DNA from 3 places in the Arthrobacter sp. StoSoilB13 genome. Region 1 is predicted to be linked to each of the others. Evidence: riboswitches for the same ligand, from Rfam matches in the RefSeq annotation. Region 1 holds a riboswitch; each other region holds the start of a gene.
The links. Region 1 has a riboswitch for thiamine pyrophosphate ahead of LDP01_RS05030 (bifunctional hydroxymethylpyrimidine kinase/phosphomethylpyrimidine kinase). Riboswitches for the same ligand answer to the same signal wherever they lie in the genome.

Region 1 (4,789 bases):
GGGTGGTGAAGGGGTAGTCGGCAATCTTTGGCCGGGCAGCGGACATGGCCGCAATGAGGCTGGATTTTCCAGCGGAGGGGAATCCGACCAGCGCGATATCGGCGATGGACTTCAGTTCCAGCACGATGTCGCTGGATTCGCCTTCAATGCCCAGTAGCGCGAAGCCGGGCGCGCGCCGCTTTTGCGAGGACAGTGAGGCGTTTCCGAGACCGCCCTGGCCTCCTGCCGCGGCAACATACTCCGTGCCTTCGCCCACGAGGTCAGCGAGGACCTCGCCGTCCTTCGTCTTCACCACGGTGCCGTCCGGCACGGGGAGGATCAAGGTTTCGCCGTTCTTGCCGCCACGCCAATCACCCATGCCAGGGCCACCGTTGGTGGCGTGGCGGTGGGGGGCGTGGTGGTAGTCAAGCAAGGTGGTGGTCTGCGCCGACACCCTAAGGATGACGTCTCCGCCGTTGCCGCCATTGCCGCCGTCGGGTCCACCGAGAGGCTTGAACTTTTCCCGCTTGACAGAGACACAGCCGTGGCCGCCGGTTCCGCCGGATACGTGCAGGACTACCCGGTCTACAAAGCTCGCCACGTGAATCTCCTCTTGCTGTTGCCAGCGCTGTTGCATAAACCAGAGCGCCATGGGCGCCCTAATCGATTGTAATGCGGTTAAAAGAACGGTGGAGCGGGCCGTTTGGCCCGCTCCACCGGTTCAGAACTTGTTGTTACTCTGCAGCTGCAGCAGCAACGATGTTCACTACGCGACGTCCGCGGCGAGTACCAAACTCAACCGCACCGGGCCTCGAGTGCGAACAGGGTGTCGTCGCCACCGCGGCCGACGCCTGCACCGGGGTGGAAGTGGGTTCCGCGCTGGCGAACGATGATCTCGCCTGCGGAAACTACCTGGCCACCGAAACGCTTGACGCCGAGGCGCTGTGCGTTGGAGTCACGACCGTTGCGAGTGGAGCTCGCGCCTTTTTTGTGTGCCATGTGAAATGCCTGCCTCTAAATTTCTGGGGAAACTGAAAATCTGAACAGAGTAACGAAAGTTACTTGATGCTCGTGATCTTGATCTTGGTCAGTTCCTGACGGTGACCCTGGCGCTTCTTGTAGCCGGTCTTGTTCTTGAACTTCTGGATGACGATCTTGGGACCGCGAAGGTCCTCAAGGATCTCAGCCGTGACCTTGACCTTGGCCAGGTCCGCAGCAGCGGACGTGACCTTGTCGCCGTCAACCAGGAGCAAGGCGGGCAGCTCAAGCGTGCTGCCGGCTCCACCGGGGACGCGGTTAAGCGTTACGTAGTCTCCAACGGAAACTTTTTCTTGGCGGCCGCCTGCGCGGACAATCGCGTACACCACTTGGGTACTCACTTCTCTCGACGTTTCTTACTAAATTTGCGTGCGGAACCTTGAACCGGAATCAGGCTTGGTTCGCGCTGTGCCTCAACGCCGTGGACTTCAGATCGAAGCCCGCGAGTCATCCCATGAACAATTCCAAGGGGCATAACCCAAGTGTTGGCGTAAGCACCGAAGATCAAGATTACGCTAGTTTGACCTTCAGCTGCAAATGAGGCCGGGTCCGGAGGCTATCGGGTGACTTGCATCACCAGTTGTAACGGACTCTCCCGGCACCGTGCCCATACAGCCTACAGGGTTTGGGCGGGAATGCTGCGATTTGGCTGGCGACGCGCGGGAGTTTCGTCGATCGGCTATGCAGAAACCACGGAAATCGAACTCAGGCGAAGAGCCTTGGCGCATCAAAGAAGGCCGTCTCGTAGCGGCAAGAGTGTGTAAAGGCCTCAACCATGGCCTCGCGTTCCTGCGCAGAGGCCTTGAGGGCGGCTGCGTCCGTAAGGTCGATCGCTTTGCGGGTTGCGGCAGCAAACTCCTCGTCGGCGTAGGTCTTCAACCAGTCGGCGTACGGGTGGTCGCCGGGTGCGCCTGCATCCACGTAGGCCGCGTGGAGTTGCCGGCCTACCTCCGCGTACAGCCAGTAACAGGGCAGGATTGCTGCGAGCAACACAGCGTAACTGCCGGACGCGGAAGTGGCCAGGAGGTGGTCCACGTACGACTTGGTCACGGGTCCGGTCTGCGTCGGAGCCGGGCGCGTGCTCAGCCAGTTCCGATGAAGCTCGGACTCGACCTCAAGGCAGGTCTGTGACGCCTTGGCCCAGAAGAGCTGCTCTTCCTCAGTGGGGGCAAGGGCACCGGCGCGGGCCAGAACCCGGGAATAGCCGTTGAGGTAGATGGCATCCTGGGCAAGGTAGTAGTTGAACTCGGGCTCAGGGAGCCTCCCCGACTGCAGGCCCTGGATGAAGGCCAGGCCGTAGATTGCGTCCAACTCCGGCGTGGCTTCCGCCCAAAGTCGCGCGGCAAAATCGCCGGACCGGCCAGCAGGATTCCGTGTCGGCTCCAGATGGTGAAAGTGCTGGATCGGCCCGCTGCCCCTGCCCACGTCGAGCCCGTCGGCCGCAGAAAGGGCCTGCAGCAGCCACGGCTTAACCTCCCGCAGTGACGCTTCCCAGTCACCTCTGCGGGCCTGCACCGTGGCCAATGCCGAGGAGAGCGAACAGCCCGTTCCGTGGCTGTTCCGGGTATCCACGCGGGGACCGGCCACCTCGATAACGTCCTGCCGCAGCAAGCCGCTCGTATTGACCAAGGCATCAGGACATTCCGCTCCTGCCAAATGGCCACCCTTCACCAGGATGGTCGTTCCACATTCGGCAGCCAGACGCTTGCCTTGGTCAAGGGCAGTGGCCCAGTCCGGGGCGTCAGGCTCCCCCAGCAACATAGCCAGTTCGGGAAGGTTGGGGGTAACGAGATCCGCCAAAGGCAGGAGGCTGCGCAGGGCGGCTTCGGCGTTCCCACGCAGAAGCCGGTCGCCGCTGGTGGCCACCATCACCGGGTCAAGGACCACGACGGCGGGACGCACGTCTTCGAGCCAGCTGCGGACTTCGTGGATGACGGACGCGTCACCCAACATCCCGATCTTGACGGCATCAATCTCAATATCGCTGCTGACGGCATCCAGTTGCTGGCGCAGGAACTCCACGGGCGGAACATGGACTGCACTGACTCCAAGGGTGTTCTGTGCCGTGAGCGCCGTGATGGCAGCCATTCCGTAACCACCGTGCGCAGCAATGCTCTTCAGGTCTGCCTGGATCCCTGCGCCTCCGGACGGATCCGAACCGGCAATGCTAAGCACCCGCGGATGTTGCCGGGCAGCCACGGGTCCGCCAACGCTACCGGCGGGGTCAAGGGGGTAGACAGGGGAACTCGACAATGAAGCCATGATGGACATCCCTTCGCCGGTGCTAACCGGACAGGTTCAACGGGTCTGGATCTCAGCCAGGCCCAGCGCCCGGCACCCCGTGTCAGTTTCCTAGCGTAGCCGGGAAGTCCAGCGGTCCGGGAACCGGGCCTGCTTGGGTGCATGGATGTGACTGCCGGCGACAAAAGAGTCCCGCAGTATCCGACGACATCGGATACTGCGGGACTCTTTCAATACGTCATCAGTGCTGACGTGCTTACAACTCCGAAGCTGGAACTCCTACGCCGAGGATGATGGGCTCGTCAGCTGCCTTCTTTTTGGCAGGCTCTTCCGCTGCCGGCGCTTTGGCCTCGTGGGCCGTTCCACCCGCGGCTGCGGCAGTTACCTCGTGGTGCTCCACGCTGGTTTCGTTTGCGGCACCCTGTGCCCTGCTCGCGCTACGGTTCCTTCGGCCTCGACTTCCACGCGAACGCGAAGAACGATCGTTCTGACCGTCGGTGGCCGCAGCACTGGCAGCGGAGGTAGTGGCAGCGGAAGTTTCGGAAGCCGCGGCAGGTCCGGAAACCGTATCCACAGTCTTTTCCTCGGCAGCCGGTGCAGCACCGAGGTGCGAGAACGCCTCCGCCAGCAGGTCCAGGCTCATGGCCGGCTTGCCCGCAGACGGTTCCTCATGGTGCTCCACGAATGGAAGCGCCACTTCTTCGCCACCGAAGCGCAAAACGGGCGTGGACCGTGCCTCCCGAACCGCTGCTTCATGGCTGGCGGCATCAGCTGCGGCCGCTCCCCCGGCATCGCCGGTTGCCGTATCAGACACGGATTCAGCCGTGTCGTGATGCTGACCGGCCGCGCGTGCCAGTTCCTCCGCGCGGTGAACTTCGTCGTCGTGCAAGTGCGCGGCATGCGCTGCAGCGGCGATGGTGGCAAGAGCCGCCCTGGTCGCCTCGGCCCTTCGCCTGGCGAACGGGGTCAACCGACTCCTTGCCACTTGGCGCAGCTACCGGGGCGGCAGCGGTGCTGTGGGTGGAGACTGGTTCCTCGGCTATCGCTCCCCCACCTTTCCCACGGCGACGCTTGCGTTCATTCCGGGCAGCAGGCTGTTGCGGTTCTGTGTGTGGACGGTGGTGCTCGGCGGCAACTACGTTGGCGCGTCGGTGTTCCACGGGCTCATCATGGGTGACGACGCCGCGTCCGGCGCAGTGCTCGCACTGCTCACCGAACACTTCAAGCAAGCCTGTGCCCATGCGCTTGCGTGTCATCTGCACAAGGCCAAGCGACGTCACTTCAGCCACTTGATGCTTGGTGCGGTCACGGCCCAGGCATTCCACCAATCGGCGGAGCACCAGGTCACGGTTGGATTCAAGGACCATGTCGATGAAGTCGATGACAATGATGCCGCCGATATCGCGCAGGCGCAGCTGGCGAACTACTTCCTCGGCCGCTTCAAGGTTGTTCTTGGTGACGGTTTCTTCAAGGTTTCCACCGCTGCCGGTGAATTTACCCGTGTTGACGTCCACCACGGTCATGGCCTCGG
Region 2 (4,789 bases), 1.2 Mb from region 1:
ACCTTGCCATCAAGCTGGCGGAGCTGGATCAAGGAACCCAGAACCTGCTGCACGTGATGCTGCTGGTGGCGTTCGGGATCAAGGCGGCCGTGTTCCCGCTGTCGTTCTGGCTTCCCGACTCCTATCCAACCGCTCCGGCCCCTGTGACAGCCGTGTTTGCCGGTTTGCTGACCAAGGTGGGTGTTTATGCCATGGTCCGCACCGAGACACTCCTCTTCCCCGGCGATACCCTCAACGTGCCCCTAATGGTGGTGGCGCTGCTGACAATGGTGGTGGGCATCCTGGGCGCCTTGGCGCAGAGCGACATCAAACGTCTCCTGTCCTTCACGCTGGTCAGCCATATCGGCTACATGGTGTTCGGCCTGGCGATGTCCTCCGTCACGGGCCTTGGCGCGGCCGTGTTCTACGTGGCGCACCACATCACCGTGCAGACCAGCCTGTTCCTTGTCACTGGCTTGATTGAGCGGCGGGGCGGATCGTCCTCCATTGACCGCTTGGGTGGCCTGGCCAAGCTCTCGCCACTCCTTGCCCTGTTGTTCTTCGTCCCGGCAATGAACCTTGCGGGCATCCCGCCATTCTCGGGTTTCCTGGGCAAGCTCGGGCTCCTCCAAGCGGGCGTGCAACTGGGTACGCCGCTGGCCATCGTTTTGGTAGTAGGCGGCGTCGTCACCAGCCTCCTCACCTTGTTGGCAATTGCCCGTGTTTGGAACAGGGCATTTTGGCGAAAGCCCGAGGACGCCGAGTACCCGGACCCCGTCCTTCAGACCCCAGGCAAGGTAGGGGTACTTCCCCGGACAATGGTGGGGTCCACTGCGGGCCTTGTGGCCTTCGGTGTTGCCCTCACAGTCTTTGCGGGCCCACTCTTCCACCTCGCCGACGGCTCGGCGGAAATAATGTTGGACCGCACTGCCTACATCCATTCAGTCCTGGGGGACTCCGCACAGGTGCCAGCCGTGGGTCAGCCAGGGGCTGCCAAATGAGCCGAAAACCAATCTCCTTTCGCACTGAACTCCCGCTGCTGGTATGGCTGGTCATCGTCTGGGGCGCCTTGTGGCGGGATTTCAGCCCGGGCAACCTGCTGTTCGGTGCGCTCATCGCCGTGCTCGTGGCCAAGTTCTTCTACCTTCCGCCGGTGGAGCTCAGTGGCAGGTTCAATGTTCTCCGCGCCCTTTCGTTCGCCCTGGTATTCCTGGGCAAAGTGGTGGCAGCGAGCTTCCTGGTCCTCTACCTGGCCGTAGTGAAGGGGCCAAAGGTGCGTAGCGCCGTCGTCGCTGTTCCGTTGCGCAGCCATTCGGACCTCATAGTGACGGCAACCGGGCATGTTATTTCGCTGATCCCGGGCTCGCTGGTGGTGGAAGTGGACCGCTCGACGTCCACCCTGTACCTTCATGCACTCAATATTTATGAGGAAGCCGGAATCGCCAGGATCCGTCAGGAAGTCCAGAAGATCGAGGCCACATTGATCCGGATCATGGGGACGCGTGAGGAACTCGACGCTCTCCAGGATGAAGCAACCCCCGGCATGGAAGGGGCAGCTCTGTGAAAGAACTCGTTCTGCTGGTGACTGCTGTCATCCTGAGCCTGGCTGCGGTGGGAGCGATCATCCGCATCGCCATTGGCCCCTCCTTGCTGGACCGCGTTTTGGCATCGGATGTCCTGCTGGCCATTCTTGGAGCCGCGCTGGCGATCGATATGGCGATGAACCGGCACCTGAACAACCTGGTGTTGCTCGTGGCTCTCGCCGTGATCGGCTTTGTAGGCTCCGTAACGTTTGCCCGGTTTGTCGCGGATCGGAGGGATCAGAGCAATGACTCCTGAACCTACTGGCGTGGATGCCGTAATCGACGCGGTGACGGCCATGTTTCTTGTGGTGGGTGCCCTGATGTCGCTTGGCGCAGCAATTGGCCTCCTGCGGTTCCCCGACCTCATGAGCCGAATGCACGCGGCAACGAAGCCGCAAGTCCTGGGTCTTTTCCTGATGCTTGCAGCCATGGGTCTGCAAATGCGCACATGGTGGGTTTGGCCGGTTCTCGTGGTGGCCTGGATATTCCAATTGCTGACCACACCGGTCTCCGCACACATGGTGGGCCGCTCCGCCTACCGAACCAAACATGGGCACCGCGAACTGCTCACCAAGGATGAGCTTGAAGCGGTTGTCCAAAGGGCAGCCGGCAACGGTTCCACCCCGGATCCTTAGGGTTCCACTGCGGATCCTTAGGGTTCCACCCCGGACTTAAGACAACGGGATGGCTGTGCCCGGCCTAGACGATGTCGTGCGTCTTTGCGAAGCGGGCGATGGCACGCTGGGTGCCACGGCTCGCGAAAACCTGGATGAGCGTGCTGACGAAGGCCGAAATCAGCGCGAAGGACAAGGCTGACCGGAGGCTCGTTTCCATATCGTCGTGGCCCGTGGGCGGCTTGTTGCCGGTGGCCTTTTCCCAGCCCTTGTTGACCAACTTGGTGCCGACGAATCCGGCTGCAAGGCTTACTCCGGCACCCAGCAGCTTGAAAAAGAGGTTCATGCCCCCAGCCTAGCCTCACATGCAGGCGGGTTGGGACTAGCGGCGGTTTTCGCGTTCCTTGAGGAAAGCCGCCATGGAACCGCGTGGTGCCAGGACAGGAACAACATCGTGATCGGCTTCCCAAACGGCATCCACGGTTCCGAGCCCGGAAATTTCCTTGAGCAGGTAATACGTGGGCGGCATCAGCTGCAATTTACCGGCCGCCTCGGCCGCCAGGATCCCGTCCACCGGCATCCAGAGTGATTGCCACGCTTCAGTAGTTTGGTGCTGGGGTGCTGCTTCCGGAGCAGGCTTGGCTACATAGAAGTACGTGTCGAAGCGCTTGGGCATGTCCGTGGGCGTGACCCAGTTTGCCCAAGGGCGAAGGTCTGAGGCGTCAAGGCGAAGTCCGGCCTCCTCCCAAACTTCCCGCAGGGCAGCGGTGAGCAGCATGCCTGACTTTGCCGGGGCCTGTACAGGATCGACGGCGATGGAACTCAGATGCCAGTCTGCAGCGTGCTGTTCCAGCAGCCGGACAGGGTAATCCCATCCATCCTGGTCAGCGGCATCAACCCGGCCGCCCGGAAAGACCACCATGCCGGCGGCGAAGTCCATGGTGGCAACCCTGTGCTGGACGAAGGCCTCAAGCCCGCCCGGGGCGTCGCGGAGCAGGATGACGCTCGCGGCAAGGCGGGGTTGGGGAACTGGCATGTCCGTAATGGGAAGGTCCGTCATGAATTACCCCTTTGCCGCGTCGATTCCTGCTGCATCATTGTCTCAGGTCCTGTTGCGGGGCCCGGTGCGCGTGCTAAGACCGGAGAATGGGGCGCAGAGCCGGCCCCGCAACGCAGGAGAAGGGGAGCCAACCGCTTTGTGACTAGTCCGAGGAGCCCACGAACACCCACAGGTGTAAACTGAACCACGCCCATAAGGGCAGATTAATAACGACAGGGGAGCGCCGCCGTCGGACCTTGCAGAGATGCAGGTGACGCGAGGGCGCTGAGAGTGCGGACAGCCGCAGACCCTCGAACCTGATCCGGTTAGTACCGGCGCAAGGGAGTCGAGCTTCTCAGAGTGTCCGGATCCGGGCGGCGCAGGCCGGCCGGGGGTTTCCGGGGAGCACTTTCCCCTCCTGTACCTCAGGAGGCAGAAAAAATGACCACGGCAAGCGTGAAGAAAACCAGTTATAACTGGCGTGTTGTAGACATCGTGGTGGCAGCTTTGATTGCCATCGCCGGCGGCGTGATTTTTTGGGCCTGGTCCCAGGGCGCCGCAATCGTATCCATTCCCATGAACGCCACGTATCCGCCGCTCACCGGTTTGATCGCCGGTGGCTGGATGATCCCGGCCGTCCTGGGCATGCTCATCATCCGCAAGCCGGGCGCAGCCCTGTTCTGCGAAGCCGTCGCCGCCACCGGCGAACTCATCATGGGTTCCCAGTACGGCACCACCGTCCTCATCTCCGGCGTCCTCCAGGGACTGGGCGCGGAACTCGTCTTCGCTGCGTTCCGGTACAAGAAGTTCGACCTCTCCGCTGCACTCCTCGCAGGTGCCGGCTCGGGCCTCTTCTGCGGTCTCAACGATTCCTTCCTGCCTTGGGGCTGGAACATCGCCTACGAAGCAATCGACAAGCTGGCTTACATCGCCTTCACCACGCTCTCCGGTGCGATCATCGCGGGCGCGCTGTCCTGGGTTGCCACCCGCGGGCTGGCTAAGACCGGTGTACTGAGCTCCTTCGCGTCGCGGAAGGCTGCTTCGGAGCCCGTCTTCAACTAATGCCTGCCACGCAAAGCAGCGGCCAGGTGCGGCCTGCCGCCATTACCGCCCAAGGGTGGGGATGGCGGCATGCCGGGCGTTCCACACCCGCCATCCAGGACCTCGATCTCCGGATCGGGCCCGGCGAGCGTGTGCTCTTGCTGGGTCCATCGGGCGCAGGAAAATCGACACTGCTCCACGCCCTCGCCGGTGTGCTGGGTGATGAGGAGGATGATTCCGACGAGACCGGCTCGCTGCTGATCGACGGCGTTGCTCCCCGCGAACAGCGCGGACGCGCAGGTCTGATGCAGCAGGATCCGGAAACCCAGGTAGTGCTCTCCCGGGTGGGTGACGATGTCGCGTTTGGCGCCGAAAACCTGGCCGTTCCCCGGGAAGAAATTTGGGCGCGCGTCCATGAAGCGCTCGACGACGTCGGGTTGCGCACCGCTGCAGGCGGCGGCTTGGCACTGGATCACCCGACGGCGGCCCTGTCCGGCGGGCAGAAGCAGCGCCTTGCGTTGGCTGGCATCCTC
Region 3 (4,789 bases), 440 kb from region 1:
GTGTTCGGCAGGACCCGGATGTTGTGGTCCACCAGGAGCTGGAACAATGAACCTGTCTCGGCCGGTGAGTATCGGCGCATCGCAACAGTGGTCAGTTCCGTTCCTGAAGCCAGGAGGGCTGCTCCCAACCCGTCCAGGCTCGGCGCACCACCGGTACCCATGATCAGGCGGGAGCCGAATTCGACGCCGTCGATCACCAAAGCATCAGTGCGGACGTCAGTTTTTGCTGCGGTCATTTTTAGCCTCCCTGGACTGCGGTTACGAGTTCGAGTTCGTCTCCATCGGCGAGCGCAGTCGCTGCCCATTGGCTGCGCGGCACTACCTCGGAATTACGCGCGACGGCGACACCCAGCTTGCCGCCGTCGGCTGCCTGTCCCCGGTGGTCCAGCGCGCGGCCTGTGATGGCACTGACGAGTGTGCTCACGGACGCGTCGTCCGCCACGGCGTGTTCGGAGCCGTTGAGTTTGATGTTCATGGTGTGTCCTTGATTGCTGGTTGGAGGAGGTGATCCTGAGTTGCCGTAAATCGATCAGGCCGGAAAATGGACCATCGGGGGTCGGCTGGGCCGCTGATCAGTCCGCCTACGATTTTGGCGGCCACAGGCGTTAAGAGAACGCCGTGGCGGAAGAACCCGGTTGCGATCACGAAACCGTCGATGGTGCCCCCGGACCCGGTAACGCGTCCCAGTAATGGTGCGTTGTCCGGTGTGCCTGGCCGCGCACGGGCTGTCGCTTCCAACAGTTCCAGCTCCGCCACGGCAGGAACCAACACTTGGGCGTCACGCAGGAGTTGATAGACGCCCCCGGCGGACACTGCGTTGCTGGACGCAGACAACCCGTCCTCGCGCTGGGTGGCTCCAATCACCACCGTTCCGTCGTCGCGGGGGACGATGTAGACCGGCACCCCGCGGACCATGCCCCGGATGGTGGATGTGAGCAGCGGCTGGAGTTGTTGGGGAACGCGCAGCCTGAGGATGTCGCCGTAAACGGGCCGCAGGGGCAGGTTGAGACCCTCGGGGAGACCGCCGATCCTGGCTGCATCCAGCCCGCAGGCGAGCACAGTCTCTGAGGCCCAAACAACGCGCCCGGCGCCCGGACCGAGCTGGACCCCGCAGACTCGGCCGCCATCCCAGAGCAGGCGGGACGCTTGGAACGGCAGGGCGAAACCGTCCTCCGCTCCGGAAACCCACGTTGCGTCACTTGGTCCGTGGGCCGATAACCCGTCCAGGAGGCATCGTGCAAGGCGCCGCGGATCCACTTGGTGATCGGCCGGTATGTCGAAGGCACAGGAAATCCCGGGGCTGAGCAAAGGCTCGCGCTCGCGCGCTTCACGCAAAGACAGTGGCTCCACGCGCAGCCCCGCGGCCTGCTGGACCGTTCGGAGGTCTGCCAGCGCACGGCGGTCGGCGGCGTCCGCACCAACGGCGATGGTCGACGTCGTGCGGTATCCGGCGGCTGATTCGCTGCCGTGGACGCTCCGGACGAAAGCCGGCCACAGTTGGGAGGATTCCAGCATGAGTTCCAGGAGGTCTTCCTCCTGGTAGTGGAGTTCACTGACCGGAGCCAGCATTCCGGCGGCAGCGAACGTCGCACCCGCTGCGGGGGTGGGATCAATGAGGACCACAGAGCGGCCCTGACGGCGGGCTTCGTGGGCGATGCCAAGGCCGATGACGCCACCACCAATGACTGCCACGTCTGCCTGCAAGGGGATTTGGCGGGATTCTGCCATATGTTTCCTTCCCTACGCCGGTATTAGCCGGATCAGGTCAAGCGGTCGGCGCTGAAGCCCTCTCAGCCGGACGGTCATATGACGCTGTCACGGCTCCCGCAGTACGTGCCCAGTTTAGAGGAACTACTCTGGTTTCCATGACCCAGCATGATGTCCACACCACTGCCCGCCTTTACTTGTGCACTGATGCCCGCAAACGCCAGGGCGATTTCGAAGACTTCGTCGACGCCGCGTTTGAGGGCGGCGTCGACATCATCCAGCTTCGCGACAAGACGCTCGAGGCCGCCGAGGAGCTTGAGGTCCTGGAGGTCCTGCACAACGTTGCCCAGCGGCACGGAAGGCTGTGGGCCGTCAACGACCGCGCCGATGTTGCCAGTATTTCCGGGGCTCCGGTGTTCCATATCGGCCAAAAGGACATCCCATTACGCGCTGCACGGCACCTCCTCCATGACCGCACAGTCATCGGTCTGTCCACCCATACACCGGACCAGGTTGACGCCGCGATAGCTGCCTCCCCCGGCAGGAGCGGACTGGATTATTTCTGTGTTGGCCCGGTGTGGGCAACGCCCACAAAGCCAGGCCGTGAAGCAGTTGGGCTGGACCTGGTCACATATGCCGCGGAAGCCGTAAAGCGCGCGGATGAGGAGACCGTAGGCGGCGTCCTCCTCCCCTGGTTCGCCATCGGCGGCATAGACCTCACCAATGTTGAACAGGTGGTTGCAGCCGGAGCCAGCCGGATCGTGGTGGTACGTGCCATCACTGAGGCGGAGGACCCGACGGCGGCGGCCAAGACTTTGCTGGAAGCGCTCGACGCCGGATAACCACCCCGGCGCCCTGGCTGCGGAGGATATTCGAAAGTGTCCTAAGCCGTGAGCCCCAGCCCGGACATGCGTCGCCCATGCCGCTCCGCCAGCTCAGCGGTGAGGGCCTTGACTGCATTGCGCGCATCCCCGCCGCCCTTGAGCAGCGGTCCCAGCTGGGGATGTTCCATGCCTACGCGTTGTGCTTGCGTCAGGGCTTCACCGACCAGGCGGCGGCCCCACAAAGCCAGGCGCGACGCCAGGCGGGGGTCGTCAGCCAGGGCCCTGCGCAGGAGGATGCGTAAAACTTCCGTGGCTTGGTCGGCGGAGGCCACCTTCTGGACAAAGAGTTGCGTCCCGCCGTCAAGGAACGACGCGACCATGCGGTAGAAGTCCGATGACACGGTGTCGATCACATAGGCCTTCATGACAGATTCAAACCAGTCCGCTGGCTTTGTTCGCTCGTGAAAGTGGTCAAACGAGCGCTGGAACGGAAGCATGGCTTCTTCGGCATCGAGTCCCATCTCCGAGAGCCGGCTGCTGATCAAGGCGAAGTTTCCGTAAGCGCCGACGGCGATCTTTGCCAGCACTGCCCTGTCATGGAGGTTGGGAGCGTACCGCGAGTCGAAAGACAGCCGGCCAAACGCGGAGAGCTCGCCGTACGCCATGGCCCCCAGCAGCTCCGAAGAGAGTCGCTGGATGCGAGCATTATCGTCCAAGGAAGTGCTCATGGTCCAAGACTATCCAGCGATTTCGGGCTAACCTGATTTTCGTGTCACATCATCGGATTTCGCCCAACGTCGACGACTCGTCGGACCAGCTCGCGGCGGCATTTGCCGCCCTCCGGACCGAACTGGAGCTCCCGGGCGAGTATCCGGCCGAAGCCGTGGCGGAAGCCCGCAAAGCGGTGGAAAACCATACGCTGCCGGACCGTGACCTCAGGGACATTCCCTTTGTGACCATTGATCCCGCCACGTCCACCGACCTGGACCAAGCAGTGTTCATTGAACGTGCCGACGACGGTTACAAAGTCCTCTACGCAATCGCGGACGTGCCATCCTTCGTTGCTCCCGGCGGGGCGCTCGATGCCGAAACCCGGCAACGGGGACAAACGTTTTACGCTCCTGACGGGAGGATCCCGCTGCACCCGGAGGTCATCAGCGAAAACGCCGGAAGCCTGCTGGCCGGTCAGGACTGCAGCGCCTTCGTGTGGGACTTCGAACTGGACCGCAATGCGGAGGTAACCGCCACGTCCGTGGCCCGTGGCACTGTCCGTAGCCGCACGAAGCTCAGTTACAAAGGTGCCCAGGAGCAGATCGATGCCGGCACAGCCCCGGAGGTCCTTAAGCTCCTCAAAGAGGTTGGCCTGAAGCGCGTGGAACTGGAACGACTCCGCGGTGGTGCCAACCTGAACATGCCGGAGCAGGAAATCGTCCAGGCGACAGGTGGCGGGGGCTACAGGATTGTGGCCGCGCCGTCCTTGCCTGTGGAGGACTGGAATGCGCAGATATCCCTCATGACCGGGATGGCGGCCGCCCAACTGATGCTTGACGGAAAAGTGGGCATCCTGCGCACCATGCCGGCACCGGATGAGCGGTCACTGCTCCACTTCAAACGCCAGACAAAGGCCCTCGGGAAACCCTGGGACGGCGAGATCACCTACGGTGAGTACCTTCGGACACTTGACGCTTCGGATCCCAAACAACTCGCCATCCTGCACTCGGCAGGCACACTCTTCCGCGGCGCTGGATACACGCCTTTCGATGGCGAACTTCCCCCCAACATCATCCAGTCAGCCATCGGCGCACCCTATGCCCACACCACTGCCCCTTTGCGTCGCCTCATCGACCGCTTTGTCCTGGTGATCTGCGAGGCCCTCAGCAACGGCCACCAGATCCCCGCCTGGGCGCGGGAAGCACTTCCATCCCTGCCTGAGATCATGGCCTCATCCGACCAACTGGCCGGCCGGCTTGAGCGTCTGGCCATGGACACAGTGGAAGCTGCACTCGTGGCCAACCACATCGGCGAGGAGTTCGACGCGGTCGTCATCTCCGGTTCCAAGCCGTCCAATGGCACGATCAATGGCAATGGAAGGGCAAACGGAAACGGCAATGGGCCGTTCGGCATCATCCAGATAGCCGAACCCGCGGTGACAGCCCGATGTGACGGCGAAATGGAATCAGGCACCAAGGTCCGGGTGCAACTCCTGAAGGCCGATATCGCCAGCCGCGAGATCCGCTTTACGCTGCTCCCCTAAGTCC

Region 2: linked by a shared signal. The riboswitch ahead of LDP01_RS11715 (ECF transporter S component) and the one ahead of LDP01_RS05030 (bifunctional hydroxymethylpyrimidine kinase/phosphomethylpyrimidine kinase) in region 1 are both predicted to bind thiamine pyrophosphate.
Region 3: linked by a shared signal. The riboswitch ahead of thiO (glycine oxidase ThiO) and the one ahead of LDP01_RS05030 (bifunctional hydroxymethylpyrimidine kinase/phosphomethylpyrimidine kinase) in region 1 are both predicted to bind thiamine pyrophosphate.

The regions. Positions count from the first base shown of each region.
Region 1 covers NZ_AP024647.1:1,063,243-1,068,031, forward strand. Annotated here, with positions in the region: gene obgE (GTPase ObgE) at 1-580, opposite strand, end outside; partial or broken gene rpmA (50S ribosomal protein L27) at 714-978, opposite strand; gene rplU (50S ribosomal protein L21) at 1,038-1,346, opposite strand; gene LDP01_RS05030 (bifunctional hydroxymethylpyrimidine kinase/phosphomethylpyrimidine kinase) at 1,723-3,279, opposite strand; TPP riboswitch at 3,271-3,369, opposite strand; partial or broken gene LDP01_RS05035 (Rne/Rng family ribonuclease) at 3,515-4,789, opposite strand, start outside.
Region 2 covers NZ_AP024647.1:2,492,623-2,497,411, reverse strand. Annotated here, with positions in the region: gene LDP01_RS11745 (Na+/H+ antiporter subunit D) at 1-980, shown strand, start outside; gene LDP01_RS11740 (Na+/H+ antiporter subunit E) at 977-1,543, shown strand; gene LDP01_RS11735 (MrpF/PhaF family protein) at 1,540-1,818, shown strand; gene mnhG (monovalent cation/H(+) antiporter subunit G) at 1,808-2,197, shown strand; gene LDP01_RS11725 (DUF4235 domain-containing protein) at 2,262-2,522, opposite strand; gene LDP01_RS11720 (NUDIX hydrolase) at 2,559-3,236, opposite strand; TPP riboswitch at 3,441-3,577, shown strand; gene LDP01_RS11715 (ECF transporter S component) at 3,657-4,277, shown strand; gene LDP01_RS11710 (ABC transporter ATP-binding protein) at 4,277-4,789, shown strand, end outside.
Region 3 covers NZ_AP024647.1:1,504,296-1,509,084, forward strand. Annotated here, with positions in the region: partial or broken gene LDP01_RS07030 (thiazole synthase) at 1-236, opposite strand, end outside; gene thiS (sulfur carrier protein ThiS) at 239-475, opposite strand; gene thiO (glycine oxidase ThiO) at 472-1,728, opposite strand; TPP riboswitch at 1,721-1,838, opposite strand; gene thiE (thiamine phosphate synthase) at 1,866-2,549, shown strand; gene LDP01_RS07050 (ferritin-like fold-containing protein) at 2,591-3,259, opposite strand; gene LDP01_RS07055 (RNB domain-containing ribonuclease) at 3,301-4,785, shown strand.